2 regions of the Nonomuraea sp. NPDC048916 genome follow, and region 2 is predicted to be linked to the other one. Evidence: riboswitches for the same ligand, from Rfam matches in the RefSeq annotation. Region 2 holds a riboswitch; the other holds the start of a gene.

Region 1 (7,284 bases), on a different contig from region 2:
CGGAACTGAAAACCCCGCAATCCCGCAGGTCAGTGCTCAGACGCTGGCGGGCAACGGCGACACTGGACGGCGCGTACGGCAGCAACACCACGCTTGACACACCCACCTCCCCGTCTCCCAGTGCCCCCCGCGGGAACACTCCCCGGTACGACCGAAATGCCCCGTTCCTTGGCCCCAGAAACCGCATCCCGATCACAGCTTGTACACATTGGACGATAGATGAGCGCAACCGTGACCACCTCGTTACCGCATCGGTGTGTCGGTTCCGATAGTGGAAGCGGCTGCCAGGACGAGGCGCATCCGGGTGCCTCCTCCGAAGCGGGGATGGGCACTCACATCGCCGCCCTGGGCCCTCGCGAGGCTGCGCACGATGTAGAGGCCGAGGCCGACGCCGCCGAACCTCCTGCGGTCGCCGCTGTCGACCTGGACGAAGCGTTCGAAGACCCGATCGCGGTCGTCCGGGGCGATGCCGACCCCTTCGTCGTCGACGACCACGACCACCGAGTCGTCCTCGGGCCAGGCCTCGACGCTGATCAGCCCGCCCTTGGGTGAGTACTTGAACGCGTTCTCCAGCAGCTGGCCGAGCACGATGTCGGTGGCCAGCGCGTCGCCCATGACGGGCGGCAGCCCGTCTGGGATGACCACATCCACCCGGTGCTTGTCGGACAGCACGGGCAGGCCCAGCGTGGCGGCGTGGATGCGTTCGGCCAGGTCGAAGGATTCGATCCGCACCGGCACCTCGTCGGCGCCCGCCCTGGAGCCGAGCAGCAGGTGATCCATCAGCTGGCCCAGCGAACGGGCCCGCTCGGCGATCGTGTGCACGGCGGAGCGGCGCTCGGGGTCGCTCATTTTGTCCCAGCGCGAGTCGAGCGTGCTGGCGAAGCCCCGCACGATCGTGATCGGGGTGCGCAGCTCGTGGCTGGTGGTGGCCAGGAAGAGGTCCTTGGCCTCCTCCAGCTCCTTGGCCCTGGTCACGTCGCGGAAGTCGATGACGACCTCGCCGGTCTCCTCGATCTCCGCGCTGACCACGTCGAGCCAGCGCCCGGTCTCCAGCTGGAAGGTCATCTTCTCGCCCGGCTCGGGCAACGGGAAGGGCAGCGGCCCGCCCAGCACGGCGTCGGCGGGCAGCGCGGTGAGCTCGGCCGCGGCGGGGTTCCACTGGGTCACCAGGCCCGCGCGGTCGAGCACGGCGATGCCGTCGGCGCTCGCGTCGAACACCGCCCGCTCGTGCGCCCGCTGGCGGACCGCCTCCTGGTAGGCCATGGTCTTGCCCACGGCGATGCCGGCATGCCCGGCGAGAAGTTCGAGCAGCTCCAGCTCCAGATGCCCCGGCTTGCGCTTGGCGAACAGCGCGTAGAGCGCGCCGTAGGGGCGGCCGCCGACCGCGGCGAGGCCGAGGGCGATCGTGTGCAGCCCGTTGAGCCGGGCCCACACCAGGTCGCCGAGCCCGTTCGACTCCAGCAGGACCGTCTTGCCGGTGCGCAGCAGCCTGTCGACCAGGCTCGTGCGGAGATCGGCGGTCGCGTCCCTGAGCGAGTCGGGCAGTTGGTGCGCGCTCACCAGGCGCAGCCGCTCGCCCTCGATGAGCACGAACCCGCCGGCGTCGGCGCCGGTCAGCTCGGTCAGGCTGGCCGCGATCCGGTCGAGCACGGCCGGCAGCTCCAGCTCGGCGTTGATGTCGCCGACCACGTCGGTGAGCCGGCGCACCAGCCTGGCCCGGCGCGCCATGCGCTCGCGCGCCGCCTCGTCGGCCTCCGTCAGGTGGTGGACGCACACGTAGCCCGCCACCGAGCTGCCCATGAGCAGCGCGCTCGTGTCGACCCTGAGATCGACCACGCTGCCGTCGCGGCGTAACCGCTTGGTGCGGAGCGTCACCTGGCCGCCCGTGCGCACGTGTTCGAGCACCGCGTTGTGCTCGGCGGTCAGCTCCCCCGGCACGATCGGCGCCCTGCGGCCCAGCAACTCGCCGGCCGTCCAGCCGAAGAGCCGCTCCGCCGCCGGGTTCCAGGCCAGCACGGTCTGGTCCCGGTCGAGCGCGATGATCGCATTGGGCGAGCTGTGGAGCGCCGCGCGCGCTATCTCGTCGTCACTCCCGGCCCAGTCGTCACCCACGCCTCCCATAGTGCCTGCGGTGCGGTGCTTCCGTCGGGCGATCCGTCCGATACGCTGCGGTCACGGCCTCTCCGGGCGGGAAGTAGGTGAGGGAATGCCGGGCGGCGACATCGACGCACTGCTCAGGGTCACCTCCACCACCTACCGCGGGGAGGCGCCGCCCGACATCGCGTTCGGCACCTACGACGGGGCCGTGGGCAGGCTGGTCCTCGCGGTGTCCGGCAAGGGCATCGTGGCCTGCAGCTTCGACGACGAAAACCTCGTGTTCGAGCGGGTGATCAAGCACGTCGGCACGTTCATCGGGCCCGATCCGGGGCGGCTCGACCCGGTGCGCAGAGAGCTCGACGCCTACTTCTCCGGCCGGCTGAGAGCCTTCGCCAGCCCGGTCGACCTGGTCCTCGCCACCCCGTTCGCCCGTACGGTGCTGCAGAAGACGATGGCGGTGCCCTACGGCACGACCACGACGCTGGCCGAGATCGGCGAGCGCATCGGCCGCCCGCGCGCGCTGCGCGCGGTCGGCAACGCGGTCGTCTCCAACCCCGTCTGCGTGATCGTGCCGTGCCACCGGGTCGTCCCCGGCGAGGCCGTGCTCGGCGACTACCCCGGAGGCGCGGCCGCCAAGCGCCACCTGCTCACCGTCGAGTCGCGCGCCTGAGACCGCCGCTCGCCAGCGTCACCAGCGCCGCCACCAGCGCCGCGCCGAGCGCGCCGTTCATCCACGGCTCCCTGGTGAAGCCGATCGCCTCGCGCGCCGCCGCCCAGAAGCCGTCCCACTGCTCGACCGTCGGGGTCGAGGTGGTCAGCCAGTAGGCGGCGAAGCCCAGCGCCCAGGGCAACAGCATGGACCACCGGGAAGGGGCGTCCTCCTCGGTGTTCCACCGCCGGGCGCCGCCGAGCAGGAAGTAGTCGACCGCGAGCACCGCGAACATCGGCACGAACACCGCGCCGATCACACCGAGGAACGCGCCGTACGACGCCACGTTGACGACCAGCGCGATGGCCGTGGTCAGCACACCGATCGTGATGGAGATGACCCGCCGGTCGACGCGCGGCATCAGGTTCTGCAGCGACATCGTGGTGGAGTAGACGTTCGCGAACGACTGGTCGGCCTCGCGCAGCACGAGCACGGCGAAGAACAACGCGCCCAGCGGCGCCGCGACGAACGGCCCGAACACCGCGGTGTTGTCGGCGGTCACCGCGGCCGTCCCGGCGATCGCCACCGCGTAGACGCCGAGCCCGAGGCAGGCCACCTGGGCCAGTGTGTAGCCGCCGACCACGCCGGTGAACGCCGCCCGGCTCGACCTGGAGTGCCGGGCGAAGTCGGCGGCGATAGGCACCCAGGAGACCGACAGCGCGATCACGTAGTCGACGGCCGGGGCGAACGCCGTCCACGACCCCCCGGCCTGCGGTGTGGCCTCACCCAGGAAGTCCACCGCGAACCAGATGAGCGAGATGATCACGGCGATCGTGACGTAGCGGCGGAGCAACCGGACCGCGCCGAGCGGCCAGATGCTCAGCGCGGTGGTCAGGATGCCCGCCACGACCACCCACACCGCGTACGGCACGGCGTCGCCGAAGACGGCCATCGCGCCCATGGAGATCACCCAGAGCTCGAAGGCGCCCCAGCCGATCATCTGCACGATGTTGAGCACGGTCGGGATGTAGGACAGCCTGGCCCCGAACAGGCCGCGGAGCAGCACCATCGACGGCCGCCCGGTCTGCGTGCCGGGGATGGCGGCCAGGCCCACCATGGTCGTGCCGATCAGGCTGCCGACGAACGCGGCCACCAGCGCGGCGGTCACGGTCAGCGGTGCGTCGCCGAGGGGGTTGAGCAGGAACAACGCCCCGGAGAAACCCAGCAGGCTGACCGCCAGGTTGGCCCACAGGGCGCCCTGGTCGAGGAGTCCGAGGGTCTTGGGGGGCTCTCCGTCGAGGGTCAGGGGGACTTCGTCGACGACAGAGGACATCGCACTCTCCCTACGCCGGCATTACCCGGACAGGTTCATGCGGTCGGCGACGGCCTCGGTCGCCCTCTCAGCCCGGTGCGCCCCGAGCTCCCGCGTGGGGATGGATCAGCGAACCGAGATCACCCCAGCTCGCGCCCCCATGATGCACCATTCGTCCGAGATCGGCCACCGCCGGGCGAGGCGCGGTCGTGCCACGAGACGAGCCCGCGCGCGTCTCACGATGTCCGCGTGCGCCTCGGTCAGGTGCCGACATAGGCCGCGAGGTGCTCGCCGGTGAGGGTGGAGCGGGCGGCGACGAGGTCGGCGGGTGTGCCCTCGAAGACGATCCGGCCGCCGTCGTGGCCGGCGCCTGGGCCGAGGTCGATGATCCAGTCGGCGTGCGCCATGACCGCCTGGTGATGCTCGATGACGATGACCGACTTGCCGGAGTCGACGAGCCGGTCGAGCAGGCCGAGCAGTTGCTCCACATCGGCGAGGTGGAGGCCGGTGGTCGGCTCGTCGAGGACGTAGACGCCGCCCTTCTCGGTCATGTGGGTGGCCAGCTTGAGCCGCTGCCGCTCGCCGCCGGACAGCGTGGTGAGCGGCTGGCCGAGGCTGAGGTAGCCGAGCCCGACGTCGGCGAGCCGGTTGAGGATGGCGTGCGCGGCCGGCGTGCGCGCCTCGCCGGCCCGGAAGAACTCCTCGGCCTCGGTCACCGACATCGCGAGCACCTCGCTGATGTCGCGGCCGCCGAGGTGGTGGTCCAGCACCGATGCCTGGAACCGCTTCCCCTCGCACTCCTCGCAGGTGGTGGCGACGCCGGCCATCATCGCCAGGTCGGTGTAGATGACGCCGGCGCCGTTGCAGTTGGGGCAGGCGCCCTCGGAGTTGGCGCTGAACAGCGCCGGCTTCACACCGTTGGCCTTCGCGAACGCCTTGCGGATCGGGTCGAGCAGTCCGGTGTACGTCGCCGGGTTGCTCCGTCGCGAGCCGCGGATCGCGCCCTGGTCGATCGACACCACACCCGCGCCGGCGGGGATCGACCCGTGCACGAGCGAGCTCTTGCCGGAGCCGGCCACGCCGGTGACGACGACCAGCACCCCGAGCGGGACGTCGACGTCGACGTCGCGCAGGTTGTGCGCCGCCGCGCCGCGGATCTCCAGCGTGCCGGTGGGCGTCCGCACCGTCTCCTTGAGGGCGGCCCGGTCGTCGAAATGGCGGCCGGTGAGGGTGCCTCCGGCCCGCAGCCCCTCGACGGTGCCCTCGAAGCAGACGGCGCCGCCCGCCGTACCGGCGCCGGGGCCGAGGTCGACGACGTGGTCGGCGATCGCGATCGTCTCCGGCTTGTGCTCGACGACGAGCACCGTGTTGCCCTTGTCCCGCAGCCGCAGCAGCAGGTCGTTCATCCGCTGGATGTCATGGGGGTGCAGGCCCGTGGTGGGCTCGTCGAAGACGTAGGTGACGTCGGTGAGCGAGGAGCCGAGGTGGCGGATCATCTTGGTGCGCTGCGCCTCGCCGCCCGACAGCGTGCCCGACGGCCGGTCGAGCGAGAGGTAGCCCAGACCGATCTCCACGAACGAGTCGAGGGTCTGCTGCAGCGTCGCGAGCAGCGGCGCCACCGACGGTTCGTCGACGCCGCGGACCCATTCGGCCAGGTCGCTGATCTGCATCGCGCAGGCGTCGGCGATGTTGATGCCCCCGATCCGCGAGGCGCGGGCCGCCTCGTTGAGCCGGCTGCCGCCGCACTCGGGGCAGGTGGTGAAGGTGACCGCCCGGTCCACGAACGCCCGGATGTGCGACTGCATCGCCTCCCGGTCCTTGGAGAGGAACGACTTCTGGACCCGCGGGATCAGCCCCTCGTAGGTCAGGTTGATGCCGTCGACCTTGATCTTGGTTGGCTCCTTGTGGAGGAGGTCGTCGAGCTCCTTCTTGGTGAACTTGCGGATCGGCTTGTCCGGGTCGAAGAAGCCGCAGCCGCTGAAGATGCGGCCATACCAGCCGTCGACGCTGTAGCCGGGGATGGTGAGCGCGCCCTCGTTGAGCGACTTGCTGTCGTCGTAGAGCTGGGTCAGGTCGATGTCGGTCACGCTGCCCATGCCCTCGCAGCGCGGGCAGGCGCCGGCGGGCAGGTTGAAGCTGTAGTGGAACGACGGCCCGGCACTCGGCTCGCCGAGCCGGCTGAAGACGATCCGCAGCATCGCGTTGGCGTCGGTGGCGGTGCCGACGGTGGAGCGGGAGTTGGCGCCCATCCGCTCCTGGTCGACGATGATCGCCGTTGTCAGCCCCTCCAGCAGGTCGACCTCCGGCCGCGCCAGCGTCGGCATGAAGCCCTGCACGAAGGCGCTGTAGGTCTCGTTGATCAGCCGCTGCGACTCCGCGGCGATCGTGCCGAACACCAGCGAGCTCTTGCCCGAGCCGGAGACGCCGGTGAACACCGTCAGCCGGCGCTTCGGGATCTCGACGCTGACGTCCTTGAGGTTGTTCTCGCGCGCGCCCTGCACGCGGATCAGATCGTGGCTGTCGGCTACGTGCAGCGCAGGCGACTGCGTCTCCGTCCTCGTGGCCGTGCTCATCGTGTCTCCAACTCTTACGGGGGATCTGTTACGGGGATCTGTTATGGGGATCTGTTGCGCGGGCCGCCTTGGCGGTCTCCGTCGGCGTCGTCTGGCTCGATCTAACCAGCTTCGAGCAGTACGTCTGGTTCTCGTTCGCGGGCACGGTCGTGGCGACACTCCGCTGTCCACCTGATCGGCGGTGTCGGCCGGGGTGACGCCACCGGCGTCGTGCGCGGCTCCGTCACGGTGCCGTCCGTGCGGATCGTGGCCGCGGTCGCCGGACGGCTCAGCGCGGTTCCATGGATCAGGTTGCCCGCGGGTTCGCGGACGACGCAGTCGCGAACGCAGGACGGCTGCCCGGTGGGCTCCTGGACGGAGGTGGTGTCCATGGCGGTCACGCTAGGTGCGGCCAGGGGGCCGGCGCTTCTCGATTCCTGATCGGTCTGCGCCGCCGCGGGTCATCGCCCGCAGGTCGCCTCACAGCCGGATGCGCCCCGAGCTCCAGCGGTAGGTGGGATTGGGCATCAAGCCATCGATCACGCCACGAAGGGAGTCTCCCCCGTCTCGCTGACCATCGGCCGCCCGGCGAACTCCCACGACTGCATCCCGCCACCGACGTTGACCGCCTCGCGCCCGAGCTGGTTGAGCCAGCCCGCCACCTGGAGCGATCG
Region 2 (7,284 bases):
CCGGTCGCGCAGGGTGTCGCGGAGTGTCCTGCCCGGGACGTACTCCATCGAGAGGTAGACCACGTCACCGTCGGTGCCCTGGTCGAAGACGTGCACCACATTGGGGTGCGAGAGGCTGGCCACGGACTTGGCCTCGCCGATGAACCGCCGCACGAACGCCGGATCCTCGGCGAGCGAGCGGTGCATGACCTTCAGCGCGACCGTACGGTCCAGCCGGACGTCCAGCGCCAGGTAGACGGTGGCCATGCCGCCCCGCGCGATGCGGGACTCGATCCGATAGCGCCCATCGAGCAGCCGCCCGACCAGGGGGTCCGCAGTCGTCGTGTCCACCCCGCTGAGTTTACGGGCGATTTGCCACCCGTAGGGCCTGACCACCCGAAACCGATGCCGAGACGTGCCCCTCCGTTACCGCCCGTTCACGGGCCCACCGGCGACGACGCCTCCGCGTAGCGGCGGCGCGGGATGCGGCCCGCCTGGCGGGCGAGCCGGCCCGCCTCGACGGCGCCCTTCATCGCCGCCGCCATCAGGTCGGGCCGCTGCGCCCGGGTGACCGCCGTGGCGAGCAGCACGGCGTCGCAGCCGAGCTCCATCGCCAGCGCGGCGTCGCTCGCCGTGCCGATGCCCGCGTCGAGGATCACCGGCACCCCTGCCGCCTCCACGATGAGCTCGATGCTGTGCGGGTTGCGGATGCCCAGGCCCGAGCCGATGGGCGCGCCGAGCGGCATCACCGCCGCGCAGCCCGCCTGCTCCAGCCGCCGCGCCAGCGCGGGATCGTCGCCGATGTACGGCAGCACCGTGAACCCGTCGGCCACCAGCCGCTCCGCCGCGTCGAACGTCTCGATCGGGTCGGGCAGCAGGGTCCGCTCGTCGGCGATGACCTCCAGCTTGACCCAGTCGGTGCCGAGCGCCTCCCGGGCCAGCCGGGCGGTCAGCACCGCGTCGCCCGCGGTGAAGCAGCCCGCCGTGTTGGGCAGCACCTTGATGTCGCGCCGGCGCAGCACGTCGAGCACCGAGCCGCGCGCGGCCGGGTCGAGCCGCCGCATCGCGACCGTCGTCAGGCCCGTGCCGGAGGCGACGAGCGCCTGGTCGAGCACCTCGAGCGAGGGGGCGCCGCCGGTGCCCATGATGAGCCGCGAGGAGAACTTCTCCCCGGCGATGACGAGGTCATCCACCTTGCACCGCCGTCAGCACCTCGACGCGGTCGCTGTCGCTCAGCGCCGTGGTCTCCCACGTGCCGCGCGTCACCACCTCGTCGTTGACGGCCACCGCCACGCCGGTGGTGGCGCTCGTCAGGGTTCGTACGGCCTGCGCGACCGTGGTGCCGTGGGGCACCTCGCGAGCGCTGCCGTTGATCGTCACCTTCATGGTTCCTCCATGTGTGCGGTCGCGGCCCGGCCGGGGGTCACCGGCCGCGGGGCCCCTGTGTCGTCGAATCGCGCCGGCGAGCACAGCCCGGCCAGCTCGGTCTCCTCGCCCAGCAGGATGGCCGCCGTCAGCGGCGCCAGCAGCACCCCGCCCCGGTGGTGACCGGTGGCCAGCACGAGGCCGGGGGTGGCGCTCGGGCCGATGATCGGGACGTTGTCCGGGGTGCCCGGCCGCAGCCCGGCCACCACGTCGGCCACCTCCAGCTCCGTCACCCCCGGCACCAGCTCCCTGGCGTCGCGCAGCAGCTCGTAGAGCCCGCCCGCGGTCACCCGGGTGTCGAACCCGAGCTCCTCCTGGGTGGCGCCGACCACCAGCTCGCCGTCGCCCCGCGGCACCAGGTAGACGGGCGCCCCGTGCACCGTGCCCCGCACGCACCGGCCCAGCAGCGGCTCGGCGGACCGCAGCCGCATGATCTGGCCCTTGACCGGGCGCACCGGGACGTCGGCCAGCCCGGCGCTCCACGCCCCGGCCGCCAGGACGACCCGTTCGGCCCGGATCTCCGGAGGCCCGCCGGGCGGCTCCAGTCGTACGCCCACGACCGTGCCGCCGTCGCGCAGCAGCTCGCCGGCCCGGGCCCGCACCAGCGGCACGCCACGCCGCTCCAGGGCGGCGAGCAGCGCCGCGGTGACGCGGCGCGGATCCACCCAGGCGTCGCCCGGCGCGAGCAGCCCGCCGCGCACCGACGGCGCGAGCATCGGCTCCAGGCGGCGGCACTCGCGCCCGGTCAGCCGCTCGACCGGCAGCGCCAGCTTCTCCATGTACGCGGCGAGCTCGTCCAGCGCGGCCAGGTCGTCGGCCCCGAACGCCACGTCGAGTGTGCCGTCGGCGCGCAGGTCGAGCCCGGCCCGGGCGGCCTCGGCCGGGTCGCCGGCCGGGGCGAGACCGGCGTCGGCGGCCAGCTCGGCGGCGAACGACGGCCACCTGCGCAGCGAGGCCGCGCCCAGCCGGAGCAGCGGCCGCTCGGTGTAGGCGACCTCGCTGACCGGCGCCAGCATGCCCGCCGCGGCGTGTGAGGCTCCCATCGCCGGGGCCGGATCGACCACGGTCACGGCCCGGCCGGCGCGGCTCAGCCGCCAGGCGGCCGACAACCCGACGACGCCGCCACCCACGATCACGTCCATTCGCGCTCCCTTCGCCGGCATGATCCGGATCAGGTGTCTTGCGGTCGAAGGCCCGGTGAAGCCTTCCTCTCAGCCCGGTCACGGCCGGACTCCCGCGCGTCATGCGCCTCCACCCTAAGGCCTCGGTGCGCCGGCCCGGCACCGCCCCCGTTATGGTCATGAACGTGAGGCATGTCGTGGTGGTGGGAGCGGGCCTGGCCGGCGTGCGCAGCGTCGAGGCCCTGCGCGGGCGAGGTTTCGGCGGCGCGATCACGCTCGTCGGTCAGGAGCGGCACCGGCCGTACGACCGGCCGCCGCTGTCCAAGGCGGTGCTGCTCGGCGACGCCGACTCCAGCTTCGTCGACTCCGACCTCGCCGCGCTGGAGGTCGACTTCCGGCCCGGCGTGACGGCCACCTCGCTGCGGCCGGGCGCCGTGGTGACCAGCGAGGGCGAGCTCGGCTACGACGGCCTGGTCATCGCCACCGGGGCCGAGCCTGTCATGCTCCCCGGAGACGGCCCGCAACACGTGCTGCGCACCCTCGACGACGCGCTGGAGCTGCGCGCCCTGCTGGTGCGGGGCGCCCGCGTGGCCGTCATCGGGGCCGGCTGGATCGGCGCCGAGGTGGCCAGCGCCGCGCGCCGGGCCGGATGCGCGGTCACCGTGATCGAAGCGGGTCCCGCCCCGCTCGCGCAGGCCGTCGGCGCCGAGATCGGCGCCCGCACCCTGCACTGGTACGACGGCATCGACCTGCGGCTGAACACCATGGTGGGCTCGGTGGACGAGGGCGGGGTGCGGCTGGCCGGCGGCGAGTTCGTCCGGGCGGACGTGGTCGTCACCGGCATCGGCGTCCGCCCGGCCGTCGAGTGGCTCGCCGACGCCGACATCGACCTGCACAACGGCGTCGTCACCGACGAGCGCCTGCGCACCTCGCTGCCCGGCGTGGTGGCGGTCGGCGACTGCGCCGCCTGGTGGTCGCGCCGCTTCGGCGTCCGGCTCCGGGTCGAGCACTGGGACACCGCGCTCAGCGCCCCCGACGTCGCCGCGGCGACCCTGCTGGGGGAGGAGGCGGTGTACGACCCGGTGCCCTACTTCTGGTCCGAGCAGTTCGGCCACATGCTGCAGTACGCCGGTCACCACCAGGCCGGGACCCGCCTGCTCTACCGGGGCGGACCTGCGGGAAAGTGGTCGGCCTGCTGGCTCACCGCCGACGGCGCCCTGGCCGCGGTGCTCGCCGTCGACCGGCCCCGCGACCTCGTCCAGGGGCGCCGGATCATCGCCGACGGCCGCCGGCTTGACACGGAACGCCTGGTAGATCCCGATGTCTCTCTACGGGATTGTGTTGTTTGAGCAAGCACGGCATGTGGTAGTTGTGGTTTCGTGACGCTTTCTGTTGCACAGATCGACCGGGAGACCGACCAGCTCGTTGACGAGTGGCTCACTCTCCCCCAAGTGGCCGAGCGCCTCGACCTTTCGATCGGCCGGGCCAAACAACTCCTCAAGGACCACAAACTGCTCGGCGTACGCCGGGGAGGAGGCGGGCCGCAGGTGCCCGCGGTGTTCCTCGACGGAAAGGACGTGATGAAGGGCCTGCCAGGCACCCTGACCGTGCTGCGCGACGCCGGCTACGACGACGTCGAGGCACTGCGCTGGCTCTTCACACCCGACGACTCCCTGCCAGGCTCGCCCGTCCAGGCGATCAGGGCCGGTCGCCACACGGAGGTCAAGCGGCGTGCCCAGGCCCTCGGTTTCTGACGCCCGCCTCTACCTCTGCACCGACGGCCGCCGCGACCGCGGTGACCTGGCGGACTTCCTCGACGCCGTGCTCGCGGGCGGCGTGGACATCGTCCAGCTGCGGGAGAAGGGGCTGGAGGCGCGCGAGGAGCTCGCACTGCTCGAGGTCTTCCGCGACGCCTGCGACCGGCACGGCAGGCTGCTGGCGGTCAACGACCGGGCGGACGTCGCCTACGCCGCCCGTTCCGACGTGCTCCACCTGGGGCAGGACGACCTGCCGGTGAGGGTCGCGCGAGAGATACTCGGCGACGACGTCCTCATCGGAAGGTCCACCCACTCCACCGCCGAGGCGTCCGCCGCCGCGGTGGAGGAGGGCGTCGACTACTTCTGCTGCGGCCCGATCTGGCCCACGCCGACCAAGCCCGGACGCCACGCGCCGGGCCCGCCGCTGCTCAGGCACGCGGCCGCGCTCGGCACCGACCGGCCGTGGTTCGGCATCGGCGGCATCGACCTGGCCAACCTCGACGAGGTCATGTCCCACGGCGTCACCCGGGTCGTCGTGGTGCGGGCCATCACCGAGGCCGACGACCCGGGCGCGGCGGCGGCCGAGTTCGCCAAGCGCCTGGCGCCCTGACCGCCGTCGCCGGGCGGCGCGCTCAGGTGCGGCGGGAGGTGGCGGCGACGGCCAGCGCCGCGAGGGCCGCCCGCGCCTCCGCCGTGATCGGCGCCTTGTCCAGGGAGGCGAGCGCCTCGGAGAGGTAGTCGCCGATCAGGTCCTCGCACTCCCGCAGCGCGCCTGTGTCCTCGATGATGCCGCGCAGCGTCGAAACGCCCCGCGCGTCGAGGTCGGGGTCGCCCAGCAGGCGGCGCACCGTCTCCGCCTGCCCGGGGGAGGCGGCGGCCAGGGTGCGGGCGACCAGCATCGTCCGCTTGCCCTCGCGCAGGTCGTCGCCGGCCGGCTTGCCGGTGCGCGCCGGGTCGCCGAACACCCCCAGGACGTCGTCACGCAGCTGGAAGGCGATGCCCACCCGGGTGCCGAACGTCGTGCACAGCTCGTCCATCCAGGCCGCGGGCCCGCCCGCGGCGAGCACCAGGCCGAGCCGGAGCGGCTGCTCGACGGAGTATTTGCCGCTCTTGTAGAGGGCGACCCGCAGGGCCGACTCGAAGGTGTTCTCGCCTCCCGCCTGCTCCAGCAGGTCGAGGTATTGACCGCACATCAGCTCGGTGCGCATGTGGTCGTGGACCGGCTGGGCCGCGGCCAGCGACTCGGGCGGCAGGCCGCTGGTGCGCCACATCTCGCCCGACCAGATCAGCAGCAGGTTGCCCAGCAGGATCGCCGCGCCCTCGCCGAACTGCTCCGCCGAGCCGTGCCAGCCGGACTTCTCGTGCATCGACCCGAAGCGGCGGTGGGCGGACGGCATGCCCCTGCGCAGGTCGCTCTTGTCCATCACGTCGTCGTGCACCAGCGCGCTGGCCTGCAACAGCTCCAGCGACGCCGCCGCGGTGAAGATCTCGGGCAGCTCGGCGCCGCCCGCGCCCCGCCAGCCCCAGTAGCAGAACGCGGGACGCAGCCGCTTGCCCCCCGACAGCAGCTCCTCGGCGGCCAGTCGCAGGGGCTCGAACTCAGGGGCGCCGGTGGCGGGAATCCGCCGTCCGACGAATTCGCGCAGGGAACGGTCTACCTGCTCGCGCAGGACGTCCATGCTCGCGACCTCGGTGCTCATGCCCTTGAGACTAGTGGCCGGGCGGCTCGGCACGGATCTCCAGGGACAGGTATGACCGCCCGTCCCAGGGTTGTCACGGTAACCTGAGCCCATGGCACTTGGCCGACCGTCCGTCCTGCCCGACCGGGTTCCCACCGTCCGCGAGCTGCTCGCCGCCGGTGGCAGGTCGTTCTCGTTCGAGTTCTTCCCCCCGAAGACCGACGAGGGCGAGCGTCAGCTGTGGCGCGCGATCCGGGAGCTCGAGTCGCTCCGGCCGACGTTCGTCTCCGTGACCTACGGCGCCGGCGGCTCCAACCGCGACCGCACGGTCGACATCGTGGAGCGGCTCGCCCACTCCACCACGCTGACCCCTGTGGCCCACTTCACCGCGGTCAACCACTCGATCCGGGAGCTGCGCCACCTGGTGGGCCGGTTCGCCGACGCCGGGGTCCGCAACATCCTGGCGGTGCGCGGCGACCCGCCCGGCGACCCCACGGGCGAGTGGGTGCGCCACCCCGAGGGCGTGCTCTACGCCGAGGACCTGGTGCGGCTGATCCGGCAGTCGGGCGACTTCTGCGTGGGGGTGGCGGCGTTCCCGTTCAAGCACCCGCGTTCGCCGTCGATCGAGTCCGACACCGAATACTTCGTCCGCAAGTGCGGGGCCGGGGCCGACTACGCGATCACGCAGATGTTCTTCCAGGCCGACGACTACCTGCGGCTGCGCGACCGGGTGGCGGCCCAGGGGTGTGACACGCCGATCATCCCGTGCATCATGCCGGTGACGCAGATGAGCACGATCGCGCGGTCGGAGCAGTTGTCAGGGGCGCCGTTCCCGGCCGACGTGGCGGCCCGCTTCGAGGCCGTGGCCGACGACCCGGCCGCCGTGCGCCGCCTCGGCATCGACCACGGGGCCGAGCTGTGCCAGCGGCTGCTCGACGAGGGCGCGCCGGGCATCCACTTCATCACGTTCAACCGGTCGAGCGCGTCTCGTGAGGTCTTCCGGCGGCTCTCGCCCGCCGAGGCGCTGTCGGCCTGACGGCCCGGCGAGGTGAAGCGCCCGCTCCCGTGACCGGGGGCGGGCGCTTCGACTCGGGTGGGCGGGTTTCGAAAGGGGGGCCGCCACCCGCCCGCAGGGGGACCGGGCGGGTGGCGGTAGGGGGTGGGTAGACGCAGGGTAAAGCGTCCATTACCTTGCGTAGCTGATATTGCCCGGAGTAATGGCGGCCAAACTCCCGGGTCAAGGCTTTACCAGCGGCGACGTCAGCGGAGGGGGAGAGGGGCGCCCGCGATCGCGTACTCTTCGTGACCGCCCGGGAAGACGAA

What was found. A riboswitch is a leader RNA that binds a small molecule or an ion and turns the genes downstream of it on or off. The one in region 2 is predicted to bind thiamine pyrophosphate.
Region 1: linked by a shared signal. The riboswitch ahead of AB0C16_RS28630 (cytosine permease) and the one ahead of thiO (glycine oxidase ThiO) in region 2 are both predicted to bind thiamine pyrophosphate.

What each region holds. Positions count from the first base shown of each region.
Region 1 is NZ_JBEZFS010000030.1:34,403-41,686, forward strand. It holds gene AB0C16_RS28615 (ATP-binding protein) at 1-187, opposite strand, end outside; gene AB0C16_RS28620 (PAS domain S-box protein) at 244-2,121, opposite strand; gene AB0C16_RS28625 (methylated-DNA--[protein]-cysteine S-methyltransferase) at 2,207-2,767, shown strand; gene AB0C16_RS28630 (cytosine permease) at 2,745-4,079, opposite strand; TPP riboswitch at 4,070-4,183, opposite strand; gene AB0C16_RS28635 (excinuclease ABC subunit UvrA) at 4,319-6,631, opposite strand; gene AB0C16_RS28640 (hypothetical protein) at 6,733-7,002, opposite strand; gene AB0C16_RS28645 (rhodanese-like domain-containing protein) at 7,150-7,284, opposite strand, start outside.
Region 2 is NZ_JBEZFS010000023.1:24,706-31,989, reverse strand. It holds gene pknB (Stk1 family PASTA domain-containing Ser/Thr kinase) at 1-330, opposite strand, end outside; gene AB0C16_RS24350 (thiazole synthase) at 417-1,124, opposite strand; gene thiS (sulfur carrier protein ThiS) at 1,165-1,365, opposite strand; gene thiO (glycine oxidase ThiO) at 1,362-2,546, opposite strand; TPP riboswitch at 2,536-2,652, opposite strand; gene AB0C16_RS24335 (FAD-dependent oxidoreductase) at 2,705-3,874, shown strand; gene AB0C16_RS24330 (Rv2175c family DNA-binding protein) at 3,905-4,279, shown strand; gene thiE (thiamine phosphate synthase) at 4,257-4,892, shown strand; gene AB0C16_RS24320 (polyprenyl synthetase family protein) at 4,915-5,982, opposite strand; gene metF (methylenetetrahydrofolate reductase [NAD(P)H]) at 6,074-6,997, shown strand; gene AB0C16_RS24310 (GNAT family N-acetyltransferase) at 7,222-7,284, opposite strand, start outside.